DNA from 4 places in the Staphylococcus sp. FW104-15G4D genome. Region 2 is predicted to be linked to each of the others. Evidence: predicted binding sites of a transcription regulator. Region 2 holds the regulator's gene; each other region holds the start of a gene.
What was found. Region 2 encodes Rex, which represses fermentation and respiration genes when NADH is low (regulators of the CRP and FNR family bind a similar motif). Its sites were predicted from a motif close to TTGTGAAATATTTCACAA; they were not measured.
Positions count from the first base shown of each region.

Region 1: arcA (arginine deiminase) is a predicted target of Rex. The motif match lies at 2,702-2,719, and genes of this name have one in related genera.
Region 3: AC3WQX_RS05580 (citrate synthase) is a predicted target of Rex. The motif match lies at 5,348-5,365, and genes of this name have one in related genera.
Region 4: AC3WQX_RS07430 (nitrate/nitrite transporter) is a predicted target of Rex. The motif match lies at 4,026-4,043, and genes of this name have one in related genera.

Region 1 is NZ_JBYTCH010000002.1:487,512-495,734, forward strand. It holds gene argF (ornithine carbamoyltransferase) at 275-1,282, opposite strand; gene arcA (arginine deiminase) at 1,407-2,642, opposite strand; gene AC3WQX_RS08740 (arginine repressor) at 2,980-3,441, opposite strand; gene AC3WQX_RS08745 (hypothetical protein) at 3,643-3,843, opposite strand; gene AC3WQX_RS08750 (hypothetical protein) at 3,870-4,073, opposite strand; gene AC3WQX_RS08755 (M4 family metallopeptidase) at 4,819-6,339, opposite strand; gene AC3WQX_RS08760 (M23 family metallopeptidase) at 6,672-7,511, opposite strand; gene AC3WQX_RS08765 (ArgE/DapE family deacylase) at 7,716-8,223, opposite strand, start outside.
Region 2 is NZ_JBYTCH010000004.1:16,967-25,189, forward strand. It holds gene AC3WQX_RS10450 (ABC-F family ATP-binding cassette domain-containing protein) at 1-1,660, opposite strand, end outside; gene AC3WQX_RS10455 (redox-sensing transcriptional repressor Rex) at 2,017-2,658, shown strand; gene AC3WQX_RS10460 (hypothetical protein) at 2,747-3,034, shown strand; gene AC3WQX_RS10465 (YeeE/YedE family protein) at 3,116-4,210, shown strand; gene AC3WQX_RS10470 (sulfurtransferase TusA family protein) at 4,229-4,453, shown strand; gene AC3WQX_RS10475 (ammonium transporter) at 4,631-5,881, shown strand; gene AC3WQX_RS10480 (LacI family DNA-binding transcriptional regulator) at 6,026-6,976, shown strand; gene AC3WQX_RS10485 (sucrose-6-phosphate hydrolase) at 7,211-8,223, shown strand, end outside.
Region 3 is NZ_JBYTCH010000001.1:1,141,337-1,149,559, forward strand. It holds gene pnpS (two-component system histidine kinase PnpS) at 145-1,842, opposite strand; gene AC3WQX_RS05570 (response regulator transcription factor) at 1,842-2,552, opposite strand; gene icd (NADP-dependent isocitrate dehydrogenase) at 2,836-4,104, opposite strand; gene AC3WQX_RS05580 (citrate synthase) at 4,159-5,277, opposite strand; gene AC3WQX_RS05585 (amino acid permease) at 5,626-6,981, shown strand; gene pyk (pyruvate kinase) at 7,118-8,223, opposite strand, start outside.
Region 4 is NZ_JBYTCH010000002.1:203,222-211,444, forward strand. It holds gene AC3WQX_RS07405 (cation:dicarboxylate symporter family transporter) at 1-9, opposite strand, end outside; gene AC3WQX_RS07410 (DUF3139 domain-containing protein) at 190-555, opposite strand; gene AC3WQX_RS07415 (nitroreductase family protein) at 665-1,294, opposite strand; gene AC3WQX_RS07420 (MarR family winged helix-turn-helix transcriptional regulator) at 1,460-1,906, shown strand; gene AC3WQX_RS07425 (Hsp20/alpha crystallin family protein) at 2,197-2,613, shown strand; gene AC3WQX_RS07430 (nitrate/nitrite transporter) at 2,715-3,887, opposite strand; gene nreC (nitrate respiration regulation response regulator NreC) at 4,208-4,864, opposite strand; gene AC3WQX_RS07440 (sensor histidine kinase) at 4,883-5,917, opposite strand; gene nreA (nitrate respiration regulation accessory nitrate sensor NreA) at 5,927-6,379, opposite strand; gene narI (respiratory nitrate reductase subunit gamma) at 6,399-7,076, opposite strand; gene narJ (nitrate reductase molybdenum cofactor assembly chaperone) at 7,069-7,644, opposite strand; partial or broken gene narH (nitrate reductase subunit beta) at 7,637-8,223, opposite strand, start outside.

The DNA of each region.
Region 1 (8,223 bases), on a different contig from region 2:
TGTCATTAAGTCAGTATGCGAGAGTGGGTGTTGTGGAAAGGTGTGAAAGATAGTTACGACCGTTACATTAAACGGGTTAGTAAACATGTGACTACGGACGGATTGATAACGGTCAATTCGTAACGACTTAATGATGATGAACGTTTAATCTTGATTCATCACTGCTCGAATATGATAAACACAATCACTCATTTGACTTCATACACTTGGAGTGGCTCAATTTGTTTTGTATGTTGTAAGTCTATAGTTCCTCATGATGTTGTGTAGATTTAATCTAGCCTAGTGTAGCAGCCATAACAGCTTTAATTGTGTGCATGCGATTTTCGGCTTGATCAAATACTTTAGAGTGCTCACTTCTAAAGATTTCATCAGTAACTTCCATTTCACTGAGGCCATATTTATCATATATATCTTGACCGTATTCTGTTTGTGTATCGTGAAATGCTGGTAAACAATGTAAGAAGATTGTACTGTCTTTACCAGTTAATTCGAACATCGCTTTATTGACCTGATAGTCCTTCAATAAATTAATGCGTTCTTCAAACTCACTTTCTTCGCCCATAGATACCCATACATCTGTATAAATAACATCGGCATCTTTAACTGCTTCTTCGATCTTATCAGTGACTAACACGGAACCACCATATTTAGAGCCACAATCTCTAGCAATTTCTACATAAGCATCTTTAGGACTTAGTGCTTGTGGTGTACAAATTCTAATATTTACACCAAGCATCGCACCAGCTACCATTAATGAATGTGCCATGTTATTACGTCCATCACCGACATAAGTCAAATTAATGCCTTCAAGATGTCCGAAGTTTTCTTTTACTGTCATAAAGTCTGCCAACATTTGTGTTGGATGCCAATCATCTGTTAATCCGTTCCAAACTGGTACACCAGAGAATTCTGCAAGTTGTTCTACTTTCTCTTGTGAGAAACCTCTAAACTCTATACCATCAAACATTCTGCCTAATACTTTCGCAGTGTCTTCAACAGATTCTTTTTTTCCTAATTGTATATCATTTTTTCCTAAAAATTCAGGATGTGCACCTAAATCAATAGATGCGACTGTGAATGCAGCACGCGTACGTGTAGACGTTTTTTCAAAAAGTAATGCAATGTTTTTACCTTCTAAATAACGATGCGGTGTGCCTTGTTGTTTATACGTTTTTAACGTCATGGCAAAATCTATTAAACCTTCAAATTCTTCTTTGGTAAAATCACATTCTTTAAGTAGTGATCTTCCTTTTAAGTCAAATGGTTTCCGGATTTTTTCCATAATATACGCCCCTTTCATCTAATTAGTCGCAGTGTAAATCATCAGCGCCTTCAAAACTTAATATGATTAGTCTTAAAATTGAAAGCGATTTCAACTACACTATAACAGGTGTTTGAATACTATTCTATAAATCTTCTCTGAATAATGGTTGACTCATACATCTTGGGCCACCACGTCCGCGAACTAGTTCGCTTCCAGGAATTTCAATTACTTTAATACCGCGTTTTCTTAACAAATCATTTGATACATAGTTACGATCATATGTGACTACTACACCTGGACGGATACATAATGTGTTTGAACCATCATTCCATTGTTCACGTGCACCATCAATCACATCACCATTACCAGTTGGGATTAACTCGATATTATCAACACCAAGTACTTCCTCCAATGTTCGTTTAAGGTGACTTGAATGAGTGATTTTAATGTCATCACTAGCTTCATCATTTTCAATAATGAAAATGTTCATATTACCTTCAGCTTTAAGGATTGCAGAGTGCGTTGTGAACTTATCATAATCAATCATTGTACAAACTGTATCTAAGTGCATAAATGTACGGCTAGTTGGAATCTCAATTGCTACTACCTTTTTAAAAGTGGATAACGGATCTTTAAATATACGTCGTGCTAAGCGTTCGATAGCTTGAGCTGACGTACGTTCTGATATTCCAATTGCTAGTACTTCTTTAGAAAGTACAAGTTCGTCCCCACCTTCAATGTTGAAAGGACAATCACGGTCTAACCATACCGGAACATCCGCATCTTTGAAGCGAGGATGATGTTTTAAAATGTATGAAATGAAGATTGATTCTCTACGTCTAGCTCTCCAAAACATACGATTCACTGTAATACCTCGACCTATTGATGCTTGTGGGTCACGAGTGAAGTATAAGTTAGGCATTGGGTCTAAATAGAATGGATACTTGTCATCCATATACTCAACTAAATGCGTAGATTCTAATTTTATCTCTTCTTTACGCACACCAGCCATAACTTTATCAATCAACTCTTGATTAGATAATGTTGAGAATAATTTTTTTATTTCTTTCTCATGACCAAGAATTGTTTTACGAGATTCTGCTAACACATCATTGATGAATTGTTCTCTAATATCTGAATCTTCAATGCTTTCTGCAGCAAGTTTCTCTAAGTATAGTACTTCTACTCCTTCATCTTGTAACACTTTGGCGAACCGATCGTGCTCTTGTTGAGCAACCTCCAAATAAGGAATATCGTCAAATAGTAAACCACCTAAATAATCTGGAACTAAATTTTCTAACTCTTTACCTGGACGTTTAAGTAAAACGGTTTTAAGTTTACCAATTTCACTGTTTACTTGAATGGGTCCATCTGCCATATTCATTTCCTCCTTTTCTGTAACTTCAACATGAGTATATAGTGATTTCACATATATTTATGTGATTATATTCACAAGTTCAATGTAGAAAGTTTTGTACAATTTGGTTATTCAATACATTTATATGATTGTTTATACATTTTTGTATTGTTATTTCGTATGGAAAATGAATATTCAGCTAATATGAAATAATGAATGTTTCGATAAAAAGTTTTTTATTCACTTAAATGAATAGTTAGTCAATATGTGAATTAATAACTTTAGTAATATAAAAGACCTAGCAAACGCATGCAATACGTTTACCAGGCCTTTCGATTCATTATTCAGATATGAGAGATTATGAATAATTATGATTGAATATTTTGTAATACACATATTCAGCCATTGCTTTAGAATGAGTAAGTATCATAATAGTGTCGTTGCCACTTATAGTACCAACAATCTCTTTAAGTTGTAATTGGTCAATATAATAATTGATACTTTGCGCAAATCCTGGTGACGTCTTTATAAGTATATATGATTCTTTAATCACGGTACTAATGATTTCTGTTTCTAGATAATCATCTAGCTTAATTTTAGCGTCGATTTGCGATTGATTATTTAAAATTTTGTATTCAAATTGTTTGCTCTCAGCTGGCAGACGAAAAATATTAAGTTCTCTCAAGTCTCTCGCAATGGTTGTCATACTATAACGAATGCCAAAGTGATCATCAATATAATCAATGATATCTGCTTTTTTATAGATGTGATTTTGTTTAACAATCATGGTTACTAAATCCTGACGTTTACTCTTTTTCATTAAATGATAAACTCCTCACTAAATCTAATTTAAATTCATTTAAACTTTAATAATTCTTTTTATTTAATAATAATTTATCATTCTAATGTTAAAAATATATGAGAAAGTATGTAAAATTTTGTGACAAATATTGAGTAACACAGGTAGTACTATACATCACTTTAATGTATAACTGACATTGAACAATCATTTGTACAATGTCTAAGATGTCTTATCTTTATAAATCATTCTAATCCATCCAATCATTAATAAAGCCGAATTAATGATTGATAATAAGTTAGAATAAAATGCAGATACGTGAATCAAATGAGTGAATATTAAAATATTAATGAAGAAAAGAATGATTAGTGGTGTAAATAAAATGAAATCTATAATATTCAGACCTTGCTCAGATTTATTCAACCCCAATCAACTCCTAAACCTTTCTATCATTGATCGTGTTTATCTTTCTTATTTATTCGAATCAAACTAATAAAAACGATAATGGTATAAATAGTGGCAACATAATTAGATTGGCTTTCTGACAACTTTACTATGTCAAAGGTATTTAAGAAGCACATCACTGCAACTATAAATAAAATGACAATCAATACGAAATCTTTTTTAGTTAACTTCTTTAATAATTTACGCACTTCTTATCTCCTAACACTTTATTTTCTATTTGGAATGTTTATGTTCATCCAATGACTTAAACAGATTAAGGACGACAATGATTATAAGAAGTATTAACGTAATGATTGGCGATACGTGTATTAAATTAAATATCTGCAAAACTCCAATTAAAACGGCTAATAAACTAATAATGATTAACAGAATATCAATAACTTCAAGTTGTTTTATCTTTTTCATCCTCTTCTCTCCTAGTAATATTGCTTTTAGAGCATAATTTTTCATTTATAAAAGATGTCACAATAATCATAAGCAATGCTAATAATACGACATTTAGTAAAGGCAACTTAAAAAAACTAACGAATCCCATAATCAATATTCCTATAACGTCTCTTAAATTAAAATCTTTCATTGGATCATTCGTGTTTATAACCCCTCATTTGTATTGTCTCTTTCACTCTTTATAACATTTATAAGATAGAATAAAAAGGTTAGGTAGAGTTAAGAATATCTATTAATAGTTTCAATCAATAGACTGCCGTCTCACTTCAGCTAGACAACCCGCAGTCTCCTCCCTAAGAATATTTTAAAGCCCCTACTCTACTGTTAGAGTAAGGGCCACATGAAGCCAAACATTGTTTGATCATCATTTATTAAGGCGTTTAATATTTGTAAGTGTTTAACATTAATTCTTGTTTATTAAGGCGTTGATTATGTTCGTTGATAGATTGTTTATGGCTGATTTAAACGATTTAAAGTTTCAATTATTTATACACCAACGTCGTCCCATGCATCTGCTACTTGGTTAGCTGTGTTTTTATCATATAAATCTAAAGCTGATTGATACAGCGCTTCTTTAGCATCACTAAAGTTTGAATTTGAACTTAAATATTCTGTGAGCGCTCTGTAGTAAATTTGTTGTGCTTTACCCTTTCCAATACTACGTATTGTATTGTAAGCTGCTTTATTAGGAATTCCAGAGTTAGTGTGTACACCACCATTATCTGATTGTGTATTTACATAATCATCCATGTGAGATGGTTGTCCAAATCGTTCGGGATTGGACATACTTCTTAGTGCATCTCCATTTTGTCCTGGTGTATACACATCCTCACCCATTAAGAAATCTTCATCATCGACAAAGTAACCGAAGGCATCCGAGAAACTTTCATTTAAAGCACCTGATTGATTACGATAATTAAGATTCGCTGTTTCTTGGGTTACACCATGTGTGATTTCATGAGCTACAACGTCATTTGCACCAGATAGTGCTGTAAATGTTCGTCCGTCTCCATCCCCATATATCATCTTATCGCCAATCCATGCGGCATTATTTCTATTATCAGAACCTTGGAATTTGTTTACGTGGGCTAGAGAGATAATTGAACTTCCTCTATCATCATATGATTCACGACCGAAAGTATCTTTATAGTAGTCATACACTTGTTTAGCGTAGTAATTAGCGTCAACACCAGCACGTTGATTATCATCTGTGAAGTTTTTATCGTTATCTTTGATGAGCGAATGTTGGCCAGTGTTATCACTATAATTGTAAGCTGCTAATTGTCCTTGATGCGTTAAATCTTGTAACGCATATCCTCCATTTACACTATTGATATTAATTTGTTTCGTATCACCAAGCACACCTTTACCGGTACCTGTCGTCGCTGCTTCTTTGATGAGATTTAGTTTATCGACAACTTGGCCTGTTTCTGCATCAACTTTGATATTCCAATGTGAAATTTTAGGTATTGTGGTAATCAATTCTACATTGTAAACATACTTATTTGTTTTACCATCGATTTCTACTTTATTTGTTTTGACGGCGTCTTCTTTCATATTTTTCGCTTTTTTAGGATTAAGGTTAACCGCTTCAAACGCTTTTTTAGATGCTTGTTCTTTGTTGATCGACACCTCATTAGTTGGTTTCACCTTCTTCGCATCAGTGTCACCGTTAATTAATACAACTTTGCCTTCAGTATTCACATGTACTTTAACCTCCTCATCAGGAGCAAAGACGTTACCTACCTTAGGTTGTAAAGTGTAGTGCGTAAATCCTTTGTTGTCTTTTTTTACATCAGTGACAACATAGTCTTTATAATGGTTCTTAACGTTTTCTGAACCAGGCAATGCTTTAAGTGCTTTTGGTGCGTCAGTCTGTTGAGTAACCTTCGCATCAATGTCTTGTTTTACTGACTTGTCTTTAGCATGGCCATCCATAGTGACAAAGGGGCTTGCGACCGTAAGTGCTGCGATACTTGTAAGTGCATATTTTGAAAAATTTTTCATCTCGTAACCTCCTATAAATTTTTGAAAAAGCAACTTACGGTGCCATCGTAATTTTAATTTTCTGTTAAGTAAATGGAAACTGCATTTTATTCACATACTTTTCATTTATAAATTATTTGTATAAATAATATGTTCATTATGTCAAAAACTTATGTTAGTATTTAAACTTTGATAAACTGTATTTATTTATTTTTATTAATTAAACTGCAATAAAATTAATAATTATATTATGCATAATGAAATTAAGCGAAAGTGTATTGTGCGTAATACCTTTGATATCAAGGGTTTTGAAACATAAAAAAATTACTCGACATTCAATCGAGTAATTTCCATCAATCATTTTTTAATATTTCACCTTTAATAGGATTATTATAATCTTTAAATTGAATCTTCAATGATTGACCATTTTCCAAATCAGGGGCATTCATAACTTGAAAGTGTAAATGAGGTTCGGTAGAGTTTCCTGAATTGCCACACTGGCCAATCACTTCTTGCGCATAAATTAAATCCCCTTCATGTACAGTAATCGAATGCTTCTTTAAATGGGCAAGAACACTATACTCATGATCGCCATGCTTCATCATTACATAATTTCCATATGGCTCACTCTCATTTGTGTTTCCAGGCGTATTATCATTAATATGGTTCACAACTTTGACAACCTCTCCATAAATCGGTGCAACCACATTCGCCCCAAAACTATAATAATTTGAACAAAATTGACCACCATCATACATCGTTTTACCATTGACTAGTTTCACTAAATCATATGCATAGCGTTGCGTTTCATAGTTATAGTGGTAATTAAATAATTCGTTATCTCCACCCCAATATATTAGCCATTCATCTTTAATAGGAAGATCATAAGTCTGTTTCGTCCATTTATCTTTAAAATAATAGAGGGGTTTCAGTATTAAACTATAAATAACATCATTTTCCAATAACACGAAAATACCATAATTTTGGTATTCATCTAGCCAGATTTTTTCGCCACTCTTTTCATTACCTATATCAACATACAAAGTATGTTTCTTCGCATATTTCATATATAGATCTAATGTTTCCTTTAACATGCGTTTACTAATAGAGCGCTTAAAACTTTTAGAAAACATCCTATATAACTCATTGTGCTTTTTATTTTCGATTAGAGTAATTAATTTATTTAAGTCCATTTTCATCCCCCCAGATGTCCTATACATTAATATATATTCCCTAATTTATATATAATTATCATATTTCATCTTTATATATAAAAATTAGACCCTTACAAATAAAAGCCTATGAATTCACTAAAAATATCCATTCAATCAAAAATGCACAAAAAAGCCCACCTCACTTTTTCTAGCGAGATGGGCTTTCACCTTATCAATTAATACTTAAAATTCATCAGTAAATGACGTTAAGAAATCGATATAATAATCAACAAAATCAAGATAATTTTGTTTTTCAACACATTCGTCAACTTGATGAGGTCTAATACCAGGGCCGAACATTAAGAATGGGAAGTGCTCATCCTTACCACGAAGTAAGTTAGACGCATCTGTAACCGCAACAGTCGGCGTAATAATTAAACCTTCCTCATTAGGGAAATGTGCTTGTGCTTTCTCATGGCCAAGTTCTACCAATCTATTTTTACCAGTTGTTACAACAGGCGCTAAATCAAGATAGATTTCTTGAGATAAACTTGAACCATTTTCGTTAGCTTGTTTTAAATATTTATTAAATAATTCTTTAACTTTGTCATTATTATATTCTGGTATAGTACGCACGTTAAATTCAGCAGTCGCACTATCCGGTACAGAATTGACTTGTGAACCACCGTTAAAGATACTATTTGTCATGACTAAACCTTCAATTAAATCTTTAGCCTGTTCTTTAGTGACA
Region 2 (8,223 bases):
TTTTTGAAGAAGAATTCTTCAATTCTTCTTGAGCTTTTAGTGCAGCAGTTTCTTCAGTTTTCTCAATATAGTATTGATAGTCCCCGAGATATATCTGTCCACCTTCATGATTCAAATCAAATACTTTATTTGCAAGCTGATTAATAAAATATCTATCATGAGAAACAAATATTATTGTACCTTCAAAATGTTTTAACGCTTGTTCTAACATTTCTTTTGAATCGATATCTAAGTGGTTGGTAGGTTCGTCTAAAATCAGCACATTGTCTTTTTGCAACATTAATAAAGCTAATTGCAAACGAGCTTTTTCACCGCCAGATAGGTCATTAATTATTTTTTTAACATCTTCTTGTACAAATAAGAAACGACCTAGTACAGCACGTACATCTTTTTCATTCATAGTAGGGTACTGGTCCCAAACGTAATCTAAAATTGTTTTATTAGATTTGAATTCAGCTTGTTTTTGGTCATAGTAGCCTATTTGAAGATTTGCTCCAAAAGTAATTTCTCCACCAAGTTTGTTTTGCTTATCGGCAATTGTTTTGATAAGTGTCGTTTTTCCTACGCCATTTGGTCCTATTACTGCGATATGATCCCCCTTGAATACTTCGATATTAATAGGTTGAGTGATAGGTGAATCATAACCAATTTTTAGGTCACGAATATGCATGACATCATTGCCTGTATTTCTTTCAAAGCCAAATTGGATATTTGCGCTTCTAGCGTCAATCATTGGCTTATCTATACGTTCCATTTTTTCTAACGTTTTACGTCGACTTTTAGCCATGCCACTTGTTGAAGCGCGTGTAATATTCTTATCAACAAATGTTTCTAATTTTTGAATTTCTTCTTGTTGCTTTTCATACTCTTGCATACGTTTTTCATAGTATTGGTCACGTTGCTCAATAAATTGTTCATAATTACCTACATAACGTTTAACGTCTCCAAGGGCAACATCATAAATTTGAGTAACTATTTTGTCTAGGAAATATCTATCGTGACTAATTATGATAATGGCGCCTTTGAAATATTTTAAATAATCTTCTAACCATTTAGTAGTCTCTAAATCTAAGTGGTTTGTTGGCTCATCTAGCAATAGTAAGTCGGGTTCATTTAATAACATTTGAGCAAGAGAAAGTCGTGTTTTTTGACCACCACTAAAATCATTAATGGGTTTGTTAAAATCACTTTCAGTAAAATTAAGCCCGTGAAGAACTGTTTTTATTTTACTTTCATACTGATAACCTTCAAGTTGTTCAAACCGGTTTGTTAATGATTCATAACGTTCCATATGCTCTTGATAAGTTTTGGTTTCATATTCATTTGTATGTTGTGCCAACCAATCTGTTTCCTCTTTAATTAAGTTTTCCATATTTTTTATATGTTCAAATGGTTTTGACATCTCTTCGAAGACAGTAGCCGTGGAGTTAAGTGTCATTTGTTGCGTGAGGTAACCCATTTTTAAATTTTTTATTTTCGATATATGACCACTATCGTAACCTTCTACGCCGGCTATGATTTTCATTAATGTAGATTTACCTGCACCGTTTCGACCAACGACACCAATTCTTTCACCAGTTTTAACTTCAAAGTCTACATCAGTAAAAATATCTTCACCATCGAACGATTTCGAGATGTCATTAAGTTGTAAAAGTATCATTCGATTCTCACCTTTCTAATTCTATTAAATAGTTATAGACTATATGTAATCAATAAGATTTAAAAAATTTTAATTTTATGTGAATTTTAAATAGTTAAGCATTATTTTTTAATAATAGGGTACATCTACCTCATAAGGTATGACGATTAAGCTATTTATTGACTCAATTATCTTTATTTTACAGCATTCGCGCATTACATGAAACTGAGATATTTATTTTTAAAAATCAATAATGTATAATATTTAAGTATTCATTGAAGGCAATTATTTGTTTATTTAAACGCCTTACAACTTGCACGATAAAACGTTTGAATACATAAATATAATTCATTCAAACTTTAAGGGGGACATATTGGATGCCAGAAAATATTAAAATTCCTCGTGCTACATTAAAGCGTTTACCTTTATATTATAGATTTGTGAGTACATTAAAATCTAAGGGTATCGACCGTGTGAATTCTAAAGCAATCAGTGAAGCTTTACAAATAGATTCGGCAACGATTCGTCGTGATTTTTCATATTTTGGTGAATTAGGTAAAAAAGGCTATGGTTACAACATCGATAGTATGCTTGAATTTTTCAAGTCTGAACTAAGTGAAAGTGATGAAATTAAAATTGCGATAGTAGGTGTTGGTAATCTAGGTCGCGCGTTACTTACTTATAATTTTTCAATACACGCTGAGATGACAATTACTGAAGCTTTCGATATTAGAGAAGATCTAATTGGAGAGAAAGTGGGTAAAGTCGTTGTTAAAAATATCAATGAAATTCAATCTACATTAGCAGCAGAAGAAATTGACGTTGTGATATTAACGACTCCTGAAAGTGTAGCACAACAGGTTGCTGATCAACTCGTTGAAGCGGGTGTGAAAGGTATACTTAACTTTACGCCAAGCAGAGTTAAAACACCACAAGATGTACAAGTTCACCATATTGATTTGGGTATTGAACTACAATCACTATTGTTCTTTATGAAGAACTATAGTAATAATAATTAATAACTTTTAGCATCCTAATTTAGGATGCTACTTTATTATGTAAAAATGATATAGTATACGTAATAAAATAAAGGGGGCACAAGCCATAATGAAATTTGAAGCAAACTGTACATTTAAAGCACATATCCCTCAAATGATAAGGGTTCCTGGAAAATTAGTAATCAATGAGAATACTTTACAATTCAAAGCTTATGGCAAAGAATATACTCCATTTGATATAGAGTTAGATATTAATAAAGTTGTGAGATATAAGTGCTCGAAAGGACTGCTGGGAAGTAAATTATTTGTTTACTATAACAATCATGAGTGGTATAAATTTAGTCATTTTTCAAAAGAGGATTTAAAATCATTGAGTAAAGAATTGAAAATACATTAGGTTTCAAAAAATATTGAACTTGCAATTTTTCATTTTTTCTAATATAATACCTTAGTATTTATATCGGAAATAGGTGATTAAATGACATGGATGATAATTAGTGGACTTATTGTCGGAGTATTATTAGGGTTCGTAATGCAACGAACAAGATTCTGTCTAGCGGGCGGTTTCAGAGACATGTATGTCCAAAAAAGTAATAAAATGTTTTATGCATTGCTCGTAGCTATAACAGTTCAGAGTTTGGGATTACTCATATTAACAAGCTTAGGTATTATTGAAGTGCCTACACATACATTTCCAGTATTAGGGACGATTATAGGATCATTTATATTTGGCGTTGGTATTGTATTAGCTGGTGGCTGTGCCACAGGTACGTGGTATCGTGCTGGCGAAGGTTTAATTGGAAGTTGGGTGGCATTAATTTTATATGCTATAACTTCTGCAATTACTAAAACAGGAGTACTCCTTCCTGTTATGAATATGATTAATAAGCCTACGAACGTGAATGCGAGTGTAAGTCATTCAACAGGGCTTCCTAATTGGGTACTTGTTTTAATTTTAGCAATTATTACAATTACAATGGTTGTGAAAACTATACGTAAACCGAAAGTGATGGTGCCTAAGTTAAAACAAAAATATACAGGTATTAGACACTATTTATTTGAAAGAAAATACCATCCATTTATAGCTGGTATTGCCGTAGGACTTATTGCTTTACTAGCATGGCCCATGAGTGAATCAACTGGTCGACCTTATGGACTTGGGATTACGACTCCATCTGCTAATTTGATTAACTTTCTAATATCCGGTGACACTAAGTTCATCGATTGGGGCGTTTTATTAGTGCTCGGTATCTTTATTGGTTCATATATTGCTGCTAGAGGGTCTAAAGAATTTAAATGGAGACTTCCAGATAAGAAGACGATTCGTAACAGTGCTATTGGTGGCATATTGATGGGATTTGGTGCTTCAGTAGCTGGTGGATGTTCAATTGGTAATGGGTTAGTAGAAACCGCAACAATGAGCTGGCAAGGATGGTTAGGTTTAGCATCAATGATAGTTGGTGTATGGTTCATGAGTTATTTTATTTTTATTAAACCAATGAAAAAGTTTCAACAATCATCTAATGAAAAATCTAAACGTAAACAAGTGAGTCAACAAACTCAGACAACATAAGGTAAGGAGGATAAGAAATTGGTACATGAATTAGGTACTGTTGGAATGGTGTGTCCATTTCCACTTATTGAAGCGCAAAAGAAAATGGAAGAGTTAGAGCAAGGCGATGAATTAAAAATAGACTTTGATTGTACGCAGGCAACAGAAGCCTTACCAAACTGGGCAGCTGAAAATGGATATCCAGTCACTAATTATGAACAATTAGATGATGCTTCTTGGACGATAACTATTCAAAAACCTTAAATTTAATTTAGACGTAAGCTAGTGATATCATACGATGTCACTGGCTTTTTTATTTTAATATATTCAAATACTCAAGTTATGATGTCACTTAATCTTACAATTAGTGTAATTTTATCTTACCGATTTTTGCACTTCTACTAAACACTCTTTATGATGTTGCTAAAGGAAGTGGTAAGAATGAATATGGATGATACAATTTTCTTATTTCTATGTACATTATTAGTTTGGTTAATGACTCCAGGATTAAGTTTATTTTATGGAGGTCTAGTCCAATCTAAGAATGCATTAAATACAGTAATGCAAAGTATGGCTGCAATAGTTATCGTTACCTTTGCGTGGATGATTATTGGTTTTTCTATTAGTTTTGATCAAGGTAATGATTGGTTAGGTGGCTTAAAATTTCTAGGTCTAAACCATGTAGGCTTTGCTATTTCTAAAACTATTAGCCCTCATGTCCCTCTCGCACTCTTCATGTTATTCCAAATGATGTTCTGTACTATAGCAGTTTCTATTTTATCAGGTTCAATTGCTGAAAAAATGAGATTTATCCCTTATCTTATTTTTGTCGGTTTATGGGTTGTATTTATCTATAGTCCAGTAGCTCACTGGGTGTGGGGCGGCGGATGGATTAGTAAACTCGGTGCTATTGATTATGCCGGGGGTACAGTTGTGCATATTACCTCAGGGGTGTCTGGTCTTATATTAGGAATAATGATTGGTGTAGGTAAAAAGCAAGAGAAACATACCCCACATAACTTACTAATAACTCTCATCGGAGGTATTTTAGTATGGTTGGGTTGGTATGGCTTTAATGTAGGTAGTGCATTTACTTTCGACCAAATCGCAATGATTTCATTTGTTAACACAGTCATCGCTGCAAGTGCAGGTGCGCTAGGATGGTTAATTTTAGAGTATGCTTTGAAAAAAACGACAAGTCTTTTAGGATTATTATCAGGCGCTTTATCAGGTCTCGTTGCTATTACTCCAGCAGCAGGTTATGTTAACTATTTAAGTGCCATGATCATAGCTATAATTGGTGGTATCGGTTGTTATGTCGTTATTAATTTAATTAAAGTGAAGTTACAATATAATGATGCTCTAGATGCATTTGGTATTCATGGTGTAGGGGGAGTATTAGGCGCAGTTTTAACAGGTGTGTTCCAGTCTCATAAAGTAAATGATGCTATTGAAAATGGACTCATATATACAGGTAACTTTAAAGTCATTTGCATTCAATTAGCAGCAGCAATAGCAACTGTCGTATTTAGTGCAATAGTTACATACATGATAGCTAGAGTAATTAAATCATTCACTCCTTTAGCAACTACTGAAGAGGAGGATAAAACAGGTCTTGATGCAATCGTTCATGGAGAAAAGGCCTACTTCTATGGCGAATTGAACAAATTCAATCGCCGTATGAAATTTTAAAAATTATTTTCAAAAATAAATACACTCACCTTCATATCAATTAAACTTTAGTATTTAAAATGTAATTGATTTAAGTATTTAAAGCGATTACATATGTGATAGAATAAGTTTAAGTTATTGAATATATGATAGGTGAGTTTTCTTATGAAAAATATTTCTGATATCGCCAAGCTAGCGGGTGTATCAAAAAGTACTGTTTCAAGGTTTTTAAACAATGGATCCGTTAGTAATAAAACAAAAGAAAAGCTGACAAAAATTATTAAAGAGTATGATTATCAACCTAATCAATTTGCTCAAAGTTTAAGAGCAAGACGTACAAATCTTATTGGAGCAATTATTCCACGTATGAATTCATTCGCAGTTGATGAAACTATTAAAGGTGTCATCAACCAATGTCATTTACATAACTATCAACTCTTATTAAATTATACTGGACTTGAACTAGAAGCAGAACTTGCAGCATTAGAAACATTATCAAGAAGTAAAGTAGATGGTATTGTTTTAATGGCTACAAACATTACTGAACAACATATTCAAATTATAGAAAAGATTAACGTACCGGTTATTATTGTAGGGCAAGAACATGCACAATTGCATAGTATATATCATGATGATTACCAAGCTGGATTTGAAATAGGTATGAGAATAGGTCAAAAAGGACTACACCAAGTCACTTTATTTAGCGTTAGTGAACGTGATGTTGCTGTTGGTATTAAACGTAAAAAGGGACTAATAGATGCTCTAAAACAATATAATATTGAACCTAAGATTTATGAAACTACATTTAAATATGAAGAAGCTCTGGTAGATGTTGAGAGATATTTATCCAATATAACGGAAGTTGATGCAATTGTCGGTGCAACGGATTCAATTGCCTTAGCAATTCACAAATTTTGTGCGGATCATAAGAAAGATCTATCTCCTCATGCAATTTTTGGATTTGGTGGTGATCCAATGACACAAGTAGTGTCTCCGATAATTGAAACAATTCACTTAAATTATAAAGAAGCAGGAGAGCAAGCACTTAAAGAAATTAATCAATTATTAAATCATCAAACTACAGAACTTAAAATAAAAATTCCTGTCATTAAGTAAAAGGTGAGGGATTTTTATTTTATAATAATTTGGAACCGATACCACTACGATGATTAAATTTGTTAAGATATATACTTAAGAAAATTTATTTATCATAAAAACGTTAAAGTATTGTGGTTTTCATTTTCATAAATAAGCGTTCTTAACAAAAATTCTACATCGTAGTGTTAAGCTAATATGTTAAAATAATAAAGTTAAGTAAAAGTCAAATCAGTCGAGATTAGGAGTGAAAACATGGCGGAATGGACACGTGAAGCACGTTATCAACGAATAGAGGATGTTGATACAGAGACATTTAAAAATTTAAAACAACGAGTCGATGCTTCTCCTTATAGACAGACATACCATATTCAGCCTGAAACAGGATTGCTCAATGATCCAAATGGTCTCATTTATTATGACGGCTATTATTACATATCACATCAATGGTTCCCTCTAGGGGCGGTTCATGGTTTGAAATATTGGTTTAATTATAAAAGTGATGATTTAGTACATTTCAAAGCACAAGGTCCTATATTAGAGCCTGACACAAAATATGATAGTCATGGTGTTTATAGTGGTAGTGCATTTGAGTTTAATGGTCATCTTTATTACATTTATACCGGTAATCATAGAGACAATTATTGGAAACGTACCTCCAGTCAAATGATTGCTCGCGTTAAAGAAGATGGTTCAGTTGAGAAGTTTCCTAAACCAGTAATTCATGGACAACCTGATGGATACACAAGTCATTTTAGAGATCCTAAAGTGTTTAAAAAAGATGATCAATTGTATGCAATTATAGGAGCCCAAAATAATAATGAACAAGGGCGGTTACTACTATATCAAAGTGATGATGTTGTTAACTGGACATTTCTTGGTGAAATTCAAACGAATTTAAATCATTTTGGTTACATGTGGGAATGCCCTGATTATTTCGAATTAGATGGACAGGGTGTTATTTTATTTTGTCCGCAAGGGATTGAAGCGGATGGAAATAAATATCGCAATATTTATCAATCTGGCTACATGATCGGTCATTTAAATATTGAAAATATGACATTTGATCATCAAGAGTTTCAAGAGTTAGATAGAGGCTTTGATTTTTATGCACCTCAAACATTTATAGATAAAGATGGAAAACGCATATTAATTGGTTGGATGGGCTTACCAGAAAGTGATTATCCGACAGATAGTGAAGGTTGGGCACATTGTTTAACGATTCCAAGAGAACTTACTCTCGAAAATGGTAAATTAAAGCAACGACC
Region 3 (8,223 bases), on a different contig from region 2:
TTACGCATTAGTCTTTAGCTAATGTGTTCCTCTTTTTTACGCTTAACGAATTTAAGACTTCTAACATAAAGTTAAATGTATACAACAAAAAGCTTTTCAAAAGAAGAAACTGCAATGTCAAAAATGACATCGCAGTTTCTCAAATTATTCATCTATAAAAGTAACTTTGAAGGTCGAACCTTCTCCAAGTCTACTATTTATGTTGATTCGTCCGTTATGGGCTTCGACAATATGTTTAGTTATTGATAAACCTAAACCTGTACCGCCAGAATCTCTACTTCTCGCTTTATCTACTCTGTAGAAACGTTCAAAGATATGTTTTTGATCCTTGGCGCTAATACCAATTCCGAAATCTTGAATTTCTAAATTAACCTTTTTACCCTCTCTAAATACTCGTACAATTACCTTATTGTCCTCAAGAGAATAATTAATCGCATTTGAAAGTAAGTTAGTAATAACTTGAGCAATTTTATTTTCATGAGCTTCTATAATGACATCTTTTTCAATTTCAGGTTGAATTTCAATATTTTTATTTATAGCTTGAGTCTGCAAGTTATCAATCGTATTATAAGCTAATTCAGATAAATTCATATAATTCGTTTCAATCTCGGTTTGTTGTTCGATATGCGATAAATCCAATAAATCCATAACTAACGATTCTATTCTATTAGATTCTTTCAAAATGATGTTCAAGAACATATCAAGAGATTGCTCATCATTTTTAGCACCTTCTATAAGCGTCTCCGCAAAACCTTTAATAGAAGTAATTGGTGTTTTCAATTCATGTGACACATTAGCCACAAACTCTCTTCTAAGATTTTCTAATTTTTGAAGGTTAGTAATATCATGAAGTACGACAACCATACCTTGTAATTTCTTCTTAGATTTGGACAAAATTGGGACACATGATACATCAAAGTATTTAGTATGTACATTATTTATGTCTACTTCAATTTGATCATAGATTACCTTCTCAGTTCTAAAGCTTTCTATTATTAGCTTCTCAATACTATCATCTATAAAACCAATATAATTCTTATTTTCAACCTGTTGATCCGGACTAAATACTTCATAGTAAGCATGGTTCGCAACAACTATTTCGCCATGTTTATCAATCATTAAAACAGAACTTGGAATATTCTCAAGTGTTGTTTTCAAACGATTTGATTGTATTTTTTGACTATTGTTCAATTTCTGCAATCTTCTGGCTAGCTCATTCGTTGTTACAAAAAGTGCTCGTGTTTCCTTAACATTACTTTCAGGAACACGAACATGATAATAACCATCTGCCAATAATGATGTTGCATACGTCACTTCATTAATAGGTCTTATATATGTTCGATTGATACTTCTACTAGCTAAGTAAACTGTGAATAACACTATGACGCCTATTATAGAAAGGTATTTCCACATTTCTCTTTGTAAATCTATGATTTCATCATTAATTCCACTTATGTATACGGTTTTGTTACCTATATTATCTTTAAAAGTATAGCGTGTACCGATATTAGTTTTTTTAGTAATTAAGTTAGAAGGATTGGCTGCATTATCAATTCTACTATCTATCTTTTTACTATCACCTGATGAAAAAATGATGTGTCCATCAGCTTCGTTTTTTATAACAACGATATTTTGTTGATTATCAGCAAGGTTATCAATCTCTTCACCTTTTTTATGATTTAGTAAATTGACGTAATTATGTGCTTCATTTCTTAATTCATTGATTTGATTGCTAGTTAAAGTTTGATAAATTGTGTTGTGAATAATTGCACCTAAACCAATAAAACTAATTATTGTTATAGTACTAATTAATAATAATAGACGATGATGAAACTTTAGCATTAAGCTTTAGGTCTCTCCAATTTATAACCTAATCCTCGCACTGTTTTAATTAATTTAGGTTGTTTTGGATTCTCTTCCAATTTATCTCTTAAATGACTAATATGTACATCGACGATTCGAGAGTCGCCAGCAAATTCATAATTCCAAACTGAATTGAGCATATGCTCTCGTGTAATGACACGGCCTTGTCTTTCAATTAAGTATAATAATAATTCGAATTCTTTAGGAGTTAACTCTAATAATTCTTCATCTTTATATACTTCAAAGAATTCAGGACGTATACGAATTGAGTCGATGATGATGTCTTCCTCATCTGTGTCCTCTTTCTCAATTTCATTAACAAACTTAGAACGTCTTAAAATAGCCTTAACTCTTGCAACCACTTCTCTAGGTGAAAATGGCTTTGTCATGTAATCGTCAGCACCTAGTTCAAGTCCTAAAACACGATCGAACTCATCATCTTTTGCGGTTAACATTAAAATAGGTACTAAATTTTTGTCAGATCGAATTGATTTACACACCTCAATACCATCCTTCTTAGGTAACATGACGTCCAATACAATAAGTTCAGGTTGCTCTTCTTCAACCTTTTTTAATGCTTCCTCGCCGTCATACGCGACTTCAACTATGTATCCTGCTGTTTCTAAATTATACTTTAGTAAGGTCACGATTGATTGTTCATCATCAACCACTAATACTTTTTGTGACATGGTGTGCCTCCCTATTTTGTTATTACAATTTCATTATAACTGAAGTTCAAATAAAAATAACATAGCTACACATCAATTTTACATAAACTTAACAAAACAAATATATTTGCACATATATTAAGAAAATATTTGTTTAATATTGTCTTAACATTAATTAACCTATCATCTTTTGAAGTAAAAAGATAATGATAACTTACATTTTTACATAATCTTTAAAAAAAGGGTTGGCTTTCGCCAACCCAACAAAGATTAGAATCTTATTTATTTTTAACTCTAATTTAGTTTACTTTAAGTTTTTAATTAACTCGTCAGCGAACTCTGAAGTTGAAACTTCTTCAGCGCCATCCATTAAACGAGCAAAATCGTAAGTTACAATTTTAGAAGCGATAGTTGCTTCAATTGAATCAGTGATTTTATCAGCAGCTTCTTGCCAACCTAAGTGTTCTAACATTAGAACTGAACTTAAAATTTCTGATGATGGATTAACTTTATTTAATCCAGCGTATTTTGGAGCTGTACCATGAGTTGCTTCAAAGATAGCGTGGCCTGTTTCGTAGTTAATATTAGCACCTGGAGCGATACCAATACCGCCAACTTGTGCAGCTAAAGCATCTGAAATGTAGTCACCATTTAAGTTCATAGTTGCTACTACATCATGTTCAGCTGGACGAGTTAAGATTTGTTGTAAGAAGATATCAGCAATTGAATCTTTGATAATAATTTTGCCTTCTTTTTCAGCTTTATCTTGAGCTTCATTTGCTGCATCTTTACCTTCTTTTTCAACAATTTCATCATATTGTTGCCAAGTAAATACTTTATCACCAAATTCATTATGAGCTAAGTCATAACCCCATTGTTTGAATGAACCTTCAGTGAATTTCATAATGTTACCTTTATGCACTAAAGTCACAGATTTACGATTGTTATCTAAAGCATATTGAATAGCTGCTCTAACAAGACGTTCTGTACCTTCTTTAGATACAGGTTTAATACCAATACCTGAAGTTTCTGGGAAGCGGATGTTAGTAGCTCCCATCTCATTTTGTAAGAAATCAATTACTTTTTTAACTTCTGAAGTTCCTTCTTTAAATTCAATACCTGCGTAGATATCTTCAGTGTTTTCACGGAAAATAACCATATCTACATCTTCAGGACGTTTAACTGGAGATGGTACACCTTGGAACCAACGAACAGGACGTAAGCAAGTAAATAAATCTAATTCTTGTCTTAAAGCAACATTTAGTGAACGGATCCCGCCACCAATTGGCGTAGTTAAAGGTCCTTTAACAGCGATTAAATATTCTTTAATCGTGTCTAAAGTTTCTTGAGGTAACCATTCTCCTGTTTCATCATAAGCTTTTTGTCCAGCTAAAACTTCTTTCCATTCAATACGTTTTTCGCCGTTGTAAGCTTTTTCTACTGCTGCATCAATAACGCGACTTGCAGCTTTCCAAATATCTGGTCCAATTCCATCACCAATAATAAATGGAATAATTGGTTCGTTTGGTACATTTAAACCTTCATTAGTTTGAGTAATTTTTTCTGCTGACATAAATCTAACCTCCAAGTATATTTAAACTTTCACTAAATACTATATGTTATTTTATTATCTTTCTTCAATAGGAACATATTTACTATCTTTCTCACCAATATATTGAGCTCTTGGTCTCATAATTCTGTTGTCTCGATATTGTTCTAATATATGAGCAATCCAACCAGAAGTACGACTTACTGCAAAGATTGGTGTAAATAAATCATGAGGAATGTTCATACTGTGATAAACAGTTGCACTGAAGAAATCAACATTTGGAATTAAGCCTTTTTCATCTTTCATACGCTTTTCAATAGCTAATGAAATATCAAATAATTCGCTTTGACCAGTTTCTTCAGTAATTTTACGGCTCATTTCACGTAAATATTTAGCACGTGGATCACCATCTTTATATACACGGTGACCAAAGCCCATTACTTTATCTTTATTAGCGAATCTCTCATCAAGGTAACTATCAACATTATCAGTACTACCTACTTCTTTTAACATTGCCATTACACGTTCATTTGCACCACCGTGTAGAGGCCCTTTTAATGAACCTACAGCAGCAACTATACCTGAATACATATCAGAGAGTGATGAAACAGCACAACGAGCAGTGAATGCAGATGCGTTTAATTCATGATCGGCATGTAAAATTAAAGCTTTATTGAATGCTTCAACCTCAATGTCAGTTGGAAGTTCGCCTCTTAACATGTATAAGAAGTTCGCTGCATAACTTAATTCTGAATTAGGTTTAACAGGTTCTTTCCCTTCTCTTACTCTTGCGAAAGCCGTAACTAATGAAGCAATTTTTGCTTGAATACGAATTGCTCTTTCATACTTTTTATCTTCAGATTCATCTTCAGCATCTGGATCGAAATGAGCAATATAAGATACAGATGTACGTAACGCTGTCATAGGATGAACATCATCAGTTACATACTCTTCAAAGTGTTTATAAACTCTTTCGTTTAGAGTCATAAACTCAAATAATTTTTCTTTCAATTCTTTTAATTCTTCTTTATTTGGAAGTCTATAATTCCAAAGTAAGAAAATAATTTCTTCGAATTGGGCATTTTCTGCGAGATCATCAATATCATAGCCCGCATATGTCAATTGACTGTCAATTATTGAGCTGATCTTAGTTTCAGCTGCAATAACCCCTTCTAAACCTCTTTGTAATTCTGCCATGATAAATTTCCCCTTTACTATTTCTTTATGAAATGGCTTTCACCTAGTATTATAGCTAAATTCAAACAATTTGTGAAACATTATAAATAACTTTAAACATGTAAAAATGGTATATTAGCTTGACCTTAATGTATGTTAACATCTTTAAAAGAGCGTGAAATTAAACTTTACATAGTATATAACTCATCAAATTTCAAAAATATTGTGATGTTTTCGTTTAGTTATCAAGAATGATTACAAAATATAAATATACATTTTAGTGAATTTTCACACTTTTTTGCGAAAAGAATTGTATAAATAGCCTTATAAGTGCATAATATAAATATCTTATAGTAAGGGAGATGTCTTATGGCTGAAAATTTACAAAGAGAATTGAGCAATCGTCATGTTCAATTAATCGCCATTGGAGGCGCTATAGGAACGGGGTTATTCCTTGGTGCCGGTCAAACAATTGCAATGACGGGTCCCTCAATATTGCTTACCTATATCATTATAGGATTTATGTTATTCATGTTTATGCGTGGATTGGGAGAAATTATAATTCAAAACACTAATTTTAAATCATTTGCGGATGTTACTAATAAATACATAGGACCATTTGCTGGATTTATTACAGGGTGGACATATTGGTTATGTTGGATTATTACTGGTATGGCTGAAGTTACAGCGGTAGCTAAATATGTTAGTTTTTGGTTCCCTGAAATACCTAATTGGATTAGTGCTTTATTTTGTGTATTAATCTTAATGTCATTTAACCTACTAAGCGCCAAATTATTTGGTGAATTAGAATTTTGGTTTGCAATCATTAAAATTGCCACAATTATTGCTTTAATCGTTGTAGGTATTGTCATGATTCTTTTTGCTTTCAAAACACAATTCGGACATACAAGTTTAACTAATTTATACAACCATGGAATATTCCCTAAAGGGGCTTCAGGGTTCTTCATGTCATTCCAGATGGCACTATTTTCATTCGTAGGAATCGAAATGATTGGTGTTACTGCTGGAGAGACGAAAGATCCTGAACAAACTATACCAAAGGCAATCAATAGTGTACCTATTAGAATATTAATTTTCTATGTTGGGGCATTAGCAGTAATTATGTCAATCATTCCTTGGTACAAAGTTGATCCAGATAACAGCCCTTTCGTTAAATTATTCGCTTTAATTGGAGTACCATTTGCAGCTGGAATAATTAACTTTGTGGTTTTAACTGCTGCTGCATCATCATGTAATAGTGGTATATTTTCAAATAGTAGAATGCTGTACGGACTATCTAATCAAGAACAAGCTCCACCAGCCTTCTCTAAAACGAACAAAAACGGTGTACCACACACAGCTATTATAGCTTCGTCAGCATTATTGCTAATTGCAGCGTTGTTAAATTATATTTTCCCTGACGCTACTAAGGTATTTACTTATGTTACAACTATTTCAACTGTACTATTTTTAGTTGTATGGGCATTGATTATTATTGCTTATATCAATTACAGTAGAAATAATCCAGAGTTACATAAAAAGGCAACTTATAAATTACCTGGTGGTCTATATATGGGATATGCAATATTAATATTCTTCATTTTTGTCTTCGGCTTATTATTTGTAAATGTCGATACTAGAAGAGCTATCTATTTAACACCTATTTGGTTTATTATTTTAGGTCTCATGTACTTACGATACAAAAAGGTAAGCAAACACGCGTAATAATAATAATTAATACCAGCGTTAGAATTGAAATGTCTAACGCTGGTATTTTTTTATCACCATGCAAGTTTTAAAACACAAAAACTGAGACATTATAAATAATGCCTCAGTCATGTAAAATTATATTTAAATTAAATTATAGTACGTTAGCGTAGCCTTCAAAGATTTTTCCTTGAGCTGCATCAACAGTAACTAACATATCGTTCTTAATTTCTTTAGTAGCTTTTTCAACACCAACTACTGTTGGAATACCTTTTTCTAAACCAACGATTGCACTTGGTGAAGTGATACCGTTCTCTTCAGTAATTAAACCAATAGCATTTTCGACATAAGGTACTAACGTTTCATCAACAGAGTTAGTAACAATGACTTTATCAGATAAATCTTTACCTTCTAAGTCACTTGCACTATCAGCAACAATAGCATGGCCTACTACTGATCCACGACCTACACCTTGGCCACGAGCAATTTCATCACCTACTAAGTGAATTTTCATCATGTTTGTTGTACCTTTTTCACCAGTAGGTACACCTGCAGTAATAATGATTAAGTCTCCATTAGAAACTCTACCAGTCTCAACTGCAGTTGCTACTGCGTTATTAAGTAATGCATCAGTGTTTTTACGTCCTTCTTTAACTACAGGATTAACGCCCCAAACAATCGCACATTGACGTGCAGTTTCTTCACTAGGAGTAACAGCGATAATATCAGAGTGTGGACGATATTTTGAAATCGTACGTGCAGTTGATCCACTCTCTGTTGCAGCAACAATTGCTTTAACATTTAAATTAAGCGCTGTATGTGCTACAGAAACACCAATGGCATTAACAAGAGATGTTTCAACTAACTTAGTACGGTCAGATAATAATTTTTTATAATCTTGCGCTGCTTCAGCTGAAACTGCGATATTTCTCATCGTTTTAACTGCTTCTTCTGGGTATAATCCCGCTGCAGTTTCACCTGATAACATAACTGCATCAGTACCATCATAAATGGCATTAGCAACGTCACTTGCTTCCGCACGAGTTGCACGAGGATTACGTTGCATTGAATCTAACATTTGAGTTGCAGTAATAACTGGTTTACCTAATTTATTACATTTTCTAATTAAATCTTTTTGAACCATAGGTACTTTTTCTGGTGGTATTTCAACACCCATGTCACCACGAGCAACCATTAAACCATCAGAAACTTCTAATATTTCGTCAATATTATCGATACCTTCTTGGTTTTCAATTTTAG
Region 4 (8,223 bases), on a different contig from region 2:
TAGAGCCATAATGCAAACTCCCCTTCATCTGACATCACTTAATTATATCAGATAATATTAAAATAGCTACTTAAATTTTAAAGCTATTAATAAATAAAATATTTATGACTTGAAGTCAAATATGTTCTTAATAGTGAAAAAACACACGACTTCAAAGTGAATCATGAAGTCGTGTGTACTCTAAATTATTTATTTTGATGGTTTATAATTTTTATCAAAATCACTATGTTTCGCTTTCTTTATGCTTTTCTTCGTTTCACTATCAAAGCCTTCTACAAATATACCTTTATTCGTACTAATTGGTTGCATAACATAAGTGACATTAGATTCGCCTTTGAAAACGATTTCTTTGTAATACATCCCTTTTTTAGCACTATATAAGTTATCTTGCTTTTTAATTTTATCTTGTAAATGATGTTCTTTGATATAACTATCCATAAGTTCGATATTTTTATGACCTTGATAACTTTTTAGACCAAAGAAAAATACTATAGCTAAAATAAGTGAAATGATTAATATAATAATTATTCTTAAAATGACTTGTTTTCTACTCATGATAGAAACTCCTTTTATACTTATCTTATTAAGTATGAACTAAAAGTTGGTTATATAAAAGAGATTATTCAACATTGTAACAAAATGTTCTCATCTCATGAATATTACTTTATAAATATTCTCTCACTTCATGAACAGGTAATCTTACAGAACCATGAGCTTCTTGAGCTTTTTTACCAATAGCAATTGCTAATACTGGGACATATCTATCTGAATCATAACCAATAATCTTAGCGATATTTTCTTTATCAAAGCCACCAATAGGATTTGTGTCATATCCATAAGCTTTAGCAGTTAGCATAAATTGCATAGCCATTAAACTACTATCAATATTTACAATGTCCTTCATACCTTCTCTTGACAAACTTTTATAATAAGGAAGAATCCATTCTAACATTTGAGTTTTAATTTCCTCTGTCATATGGGCTTGGTCTACTGCATCATTATAAATTTGTTCAGCTTTTTCGTAATTTTGTAAATCTCCGAAAATAATCACCATAGCCGAAGAAGTAGTAAGTTGTCTTGAATTAAAACCAAAAGCTTCTTTGATTTTTTCTTTTCCTTCGTCACTCTCTACAACAGCAATTCTCCATGGTTGCATATTAACTGATGAAGGCGCCTTTGTAGCTTTAGTAATCATTTCATCCATTTCTTCATGAGGAATTTTATATTCACTATCGAATACCTTTACTGATTTTCTTCCGTTAAGTACTTCATTGAAATCATTTAATCTTGTCATGAGATAATACTCCTTTATTCTGTATTTATTTGAGTTTCAAAATCAAACAAAATATATTCAAATGTCGTCTAAATTTAATTTAAAACAATTTGATTATAGTGATGAAATCGGCACTTGACAAGTCATACACTTCATAATATTGTTACTTTAACAAGGAGTGATTAATTGTATGTAGAGAATAGTTATTTAAGTAAACAATTATGTTTTTTATTTTATGTTTCTTCAAAAGAAATCATAAAGAAGTACACAAATTACCTCAAAGAGTATGAATTAACATACACAGGGTATATTGTACTAATGGCGATCGAAAATGATGAGAAACTTAATATTAAAAAACTAGGTGAGCGAGTCTTTTTAGATTCAGGCACACTGACACCACTGCTCAAGAAATTAGAAAAGAAAGATTACGTTGTTCGAAGTCGTGAAGAGAAAGATGAACGAAATCTTCAAATTTCACTAACAGAACGAGGTAAAGAAATTAAAAAACCGTTATCTGAAATATCAATGAAAGTCTATAGTGAATTCGATATTAATCAAGATGAAGCTAAAGAATTAATTGAAAACTTGCAAAATTTTGTATCTAAAAATTTTGACAATAGTATAGAAAAGTGATACTTGTAGAGAAAAAGACAAAAGTAGACTTTTTGAAAATCTTAGGCAAATTCAACTTCAGCATTAACGACACAATTTAATAACATCAGTATGTATAGTAAGCTTTTGTCTTATTCTCTCGTACAATTTTTGACTTTTTTTATCCCCTAATTCCTACTAAACTTATAGAATACCTATTTATTATTAAGTGTTATCACTTTACCTCTTTTCGCTCTCTTAATATAATGTAGTTGAAAAATTATTCTAATATATTCTAACTACTCATTTAACACTTTAAGGAGTGAATTCTAATGAATAATAATGATTTTTTCAATAATAATTTCTTCAAAAATGATCCTAGTGAATTATTTAAAGACTTAGGGAAACAAGTATACAATCAATTTTCATCAAGAGCATTTCCTACTAATATTTATGATAAAAATGGTGCTTATGTATTAGAAGCTGAACTTCCTGGTTTAAGCAAAGAAGATATTTCACTTAAATTTGAACAACATATTTTAACTATTAAAGCATACAAAAAAATCAATAATGAAAATTATAAATCACAACTTAATGAACGTTCTAATGGTGAATTAGAAAGACGCTTTGAATTCGATGAAATTGATAAAGAAGGTATAGTAGCTAATTACACTGATGGCGTATTATATGTCACATTACCTAAACAAATCAATGAAGATGACAAAGCTACTACAATTTCAATTCAATAATAATAAAAGAACCCTCAACTCTGAAAAAAAGTTGAGGGTTTTTACTGTATAATATGCATAAATATGTTAAATACAATTATTTATCTACATATTAACTAACATTAGTCACTATAGAGTGTTGTACCTATTTCAGTTTCTTTTTTATATAAATGAACCATTGTGATTAAAGCGATAAGTGCAAATAGTACTAATAAACCAAATGCAAGATGACTTGAACCTGTTAGTCCTGTGACAAATGTAATCACTAAAGGTGGGAAGAAACCACCCAAACCTCCCATCATAGAAACAATTCCATTTGCAGAGCCTGCTTCTTTCGAGAAATAAGAAGGTACTAACTTAAACACGAGGCCATTACCTATACCTGCACAAACGCTTATAGTTAAACAACCAATAGTAAAATAGATGATTCCATCGAATAAAGTTAAAATTAAACCTCCAATAATCATTATTACAAAATCTATAATGAGTACTTTCACAGCATTAAATTTATCCCCTAAAACGCCACCAAGTGGACGTAAAAATGTTGCAAGAGCTATAAAAATACCGGATCGAATCCCTGCATCTACCTTATCGATAGTAAAATGATGCACTAAATAATTTGGTAAGAATAATCCAAATGCCACAAACGCACCAAATGTTATGAAGTACCAAAAACTCAAATAGTATAATTTATAATTTTTAGCCAATACTTTGACTTGAGATATTAACGGTACTTTGACTTTAGGTTCTTTATTATCTCCCAATAAGAACATTAATACTGCAAACAAGCTGATAATGATTAAATAACTTCTTACGGTATTTTGCCACCCTATTAATCCTGCCAAAACAGGTGCACAAAAAGATGAAATTGCTGTTCCTATATTGCCCATTCCATAAATCCCGTTAGCTAAACCAACTTTATCTTTTGTAAAATATTTAGGTAGCGCAGTTACTCCTACTGAGAATATCGCCCCACCGACTCCAAGAAAGAAGCCACAAATTATAAGCATCGTCGTACTTTGGGCTTGTCCTAAGAAAAATATTGGGAATAGCAATACTATAAAACTACTAAAGAATACCCATTTGGCACCTATAATATTTGTAAGATACCCAAAAGGAACTCTTAAAACTGATCCTAAAATAACAGGTATAGCTAAAATAATAGAAATTTGACTAGCAGAAATTTTAATATCTTGAGTGATAAATGGCATTAACGGAGATATAATACTCCACGCCATAAAACCTACTATCAAACTAAACGTTTGTAATGTAAGCTGGTAAACTCCTTTTTTCATTTCTTTTTCACCTTCATTAAGTTGATAGAATAATGATTAGTACCATGTCTATTTTTAAGAGAGGTCAAAATAATGAAATCTATAAATAATACATACGGGAATAGACATAGTACTAATTACAACTTTATTTTAGTTTTATTGTGAAAAAATGAACATAAGGATTTACCCTTAATATACTCAGCTTTTTCCCTATAAAAAGTATTAAAAGTTAACTCTAAAAAATAAACATCGTATGATACCTGCTAATTTTAAAGCACAAAAAATCCTAAAAAATGATGAGCTTATCATCTTTTAGGACTTGATTAATCAACAGTATGTTTTTAAAACTCGAGTAATTTCTTTTTTAATGCATATTCTACAAGCTCAGGTTTGCTCTTAAGGTTGAGTTTATTCATAATGTGCGTTTTATGTGCTTCAACTGTTTTCACTGAAACAAATAACTTTTCAGCTATATCTTTATTACCATAACCTTTTGCAATAAGCGGTAGAATTTCAAGTTCTCTTTTTGATAATATCTTAAAGGGATCTGAAGAATAACTCACTTCTTCCTGATGAGATTGATTAATAAACTCATTTACTAAAGAAGTGGTCATCTTCATATCTACATATGTTTCTCCTTTATATACTGTTCTTACAGCTAAAATTAATTGCTCATCAGGTGCATTTTTTAAAATATATCCTTTCGCTCCACTTTTTAAAACGTGAAATAGGTATTCCTCATCATCATACATCGTTAAAATAAGAATCTTAGTTTCTGGAAAACTTTCTGAAATTTTACTTGTAGCGACTAACCCTGATTCACCAGGTGGCATGCTCAAATCTAAAATTAAAACATCTGGTTTATACTCTAAAACCTTTTGATATGCTTCAACACCATCAGCTGCTGTTGCGACAACTTCCATATCTTCTTGGTAGTTTAATATCATCGAAAATCCTGTTCTTACTACAGCGTGGTCATCTGCTATAACGATCTTCACATTCATTCCCCCACTATTTTAAATAGGTATGTCTAGTGTGACTATGGTTCCTTTATTGAGGTGTGATTCAATATTAATATTTCCATTTACTAATTCCGCACGCTCTCTCATACCGTAAAAGCCTAGTCCTGATCCTCTGGGCTTGTCATCCAAATTAAAACCTTTACCTCTATCTACTACTTCCGCTAACAAGCGATGTTCACTTTTACTAATATGAACCTCTATTTCATTTACTTCTGCGTACTTTAACGCATTTAGAACCGCTTCTTGAATCACACGATAGACAACAGTTTCAACTTCATTATCAAACCGTAATCCTTTAATATTGGAATGGTAATTAATTTGAATACCATAATTTTCTTCAAATTGCTTAAAGTAGGAATTAAAAGCGGCTTCTATGCCTAAATCATCTAATGACGAAGGACGTAGTTCCACTGATAGATTACGAATGTCATCAATGAGTTGCGACACTAAACCTTCTATTTGTTGCGTACTTTCAACAACTGTTTCATCTTGAAACTTGTATTTTAATAGTCGTAGTTCAACATCAATATTTAACATTTCTTGAATCACGCTATCATGTAACTCACGAGAAATGCGCTTTCTTTCATTCTCTTGGGCTTGTATAGATTTGTGAAGCATTTTCTGTTGATACATTTTCTCCTGTCTTTCAATTTGTGGAGAAACATTTTGCAAAGTAAAAGCACTAATTCCTCTTTCATCATCAATAGTTTGATAAGTAGCTGTATAAGGTTCTATTTTATTGTCCTTTGTCTTCATAAATACTTGGAAGTTTGATTTCTGCAAATGATTCGCTTCTAAAAAGCATTCTTCACATGACTGTAAATCATATTCATTGGAATATCCTTCACAGCGATTGCAAATGGCATGCGTCATTGCTTTATAATTATCTTCTTCAGATAATATATCTCTAGCAGCTCCGTTCATTGCAATAATTTTGCCAAGACGATCGACAAAGACAATCTTTTCAGTCGTAGTATCATAATATTTATGCAACAAGTCTTCTACATTTAATTCAAATTTATTTAGCATCATATTCACCTAATTCTTTTCTGTAAAAAACCCTATTTGACTTTGAATATCAAGTTGTTCTAAAGACTGTGGCAGAGGATGATGATTTCTTTGACCTAACAATAATACTCCATACATTTGATGTTCAAGCCATAGTGGAACTGCTACAACAGCTGTTAACGATTCATTCAAAATAATTGGAAAGGCAATTTTCTCTGCTTGAGTTAGTGCTGTATCTACATCAGCAATTACCATGCGTTTTCCAGTTTTCATTACAGTCCCAGCTAAACCTCTTCCTTTTCTTAATATAATTAATTTATATCGTTCATTCGTATTACCTGAAACATATTTCCATTTGATTGGCGATGATCTAAGCGATCGTTCATACATCGCAATCCCCCCAAAATCATAACCACCATCTATTCTCAATCGGTCTAAATTATTCTGTAAACTTTGATTGTTTAATAAGGATTCTGGTCTCAATTTTCCCATCCTCTCGTCATCAAACTTTATTCTTGCGGTAAATAATATATCTTCTGTTCATATATGAAATCGGTACACTCCATACGTGGACTAATCTTGTAAATGGCCAACAAGCAAATATTGTAAATCCTAGTAAAATGTGCAATTTAAAAGACCAAGGGACGTGAATCATAAAATCAGCATTAGGTGTAAACATAAACAGATGTCTAAACCATATCGCTATAGTTTGACGATAATCAAAATCAGGTTGAACCGCGTTGGTAAAAATTGTTGAATAACAACCCATAATTAATATAATCACTAATAAAATATTAACGAAAATATCAGAAGTTGAACTAAGTTTCCTAACATTTTTAATAGTTAATCTTCTTGAAGTAAGAAGTATCATTCCTAACAATGTCATTATACCAAAAATACTACCAATATATACTGCTCCTATGTGATAGATGTGATCATTGACACCTATAGATTCAAGCCAATTTGCTGGAATCAACAAACCTACAACATGACCAAAGAATACTGGAATCACGCCAAGATGAAACATCAAACTTCCCCATTTTAACTGTTTCTTTTCAATTAATTCACTTGATTTAGCCGTCCAAGAAAATTGATCATATTTATAACGAGCAATATGTCCAATAACAAAAATACTTAAACATAAATAAGGATAAATGACCCATGTAAATTGATTAAGCATGATTTCCCACCTCTTTATTAGAAACAATACATGCTTTTAAAGTTTGTCTTAACGCTTTGATGACATACGCATAAGGATTGTTATTTTTAGCAAGATGATTAGCCATCTCATAAGTTCCATCCTCAATAATCATGATGATTAATTTTAAATTGTCTTCTGCACGAACATCATTTTCCCAGCGAGCTACTTGCAAAAATTGAAGCATTAATGGTAAGTAATCCGATAATTCATTGTCTATCATTTTAAGACCAAACATTTCATATAACACTTTAAGTTTAGCTAACATTTGCCCACGTTCTTTTTGAGTATCAAATCGATTATATGTCATGTAAAGAGGATAGTTTTTACTGAAATCAAATGTATCTGTATAAATTGCTTTAATTTCTGACAAAGAATAATTCATTATAATTTCTCTAAATGCACATAAATCTTCGTATGCTGGGTGAGATGCTTCAATTGTTTCTTGAAACACATTAGGGTGAAAGGTTAACTTTTCTGGAAAGTTAATTTGTTGGCCCAAGTAACCTAAACTTTCTTGATATTGAGCTAATTTCTGAAGATTAATCACGGAAAATCCCTCCATAGAAGTTATCATTGTATATCTCTTGTCCTGATTTACCTGAGCCAACTGCTACACCACAACCTTCACAATTTGCACCAAAGTATTCTCCACCATAACCTTGACTACCTTGTGCTCTATAGGTATCTAAATATGTTTCTTTGTGCGAAGTTGGAACAACAAAACGATCTTCATATTTGGCAATTCCTAATAAACGATACATGTCATTTAATTGACTTTCTGTTAAATTCAATCGTTCAAGCTTAGACACATCGAATGGTTGTTGAGTCACTTTCGCTCTCATATAGCTTCGCATCATCGCCATTTTTTGTAACCCTAATTTTATTGGTGCTACATCACCAGCAGTTAATAAATTAGCTAAATATTCAATAGGTAATCGCATCTCTTCTATTGCTGGGAATATCATATCTGAGTTATTTCCAGCATTTTGCCCTTCAAAATAGCTCATAATTGGACTTAACGGTGGACAGTACCATACCATCGGCATCGTTCTAAATTCTGGATGTAATGGAAAAGCCATCTTATATTCCACTGCTAATTTATACACTGGAGAATTTTGAGCTGCAG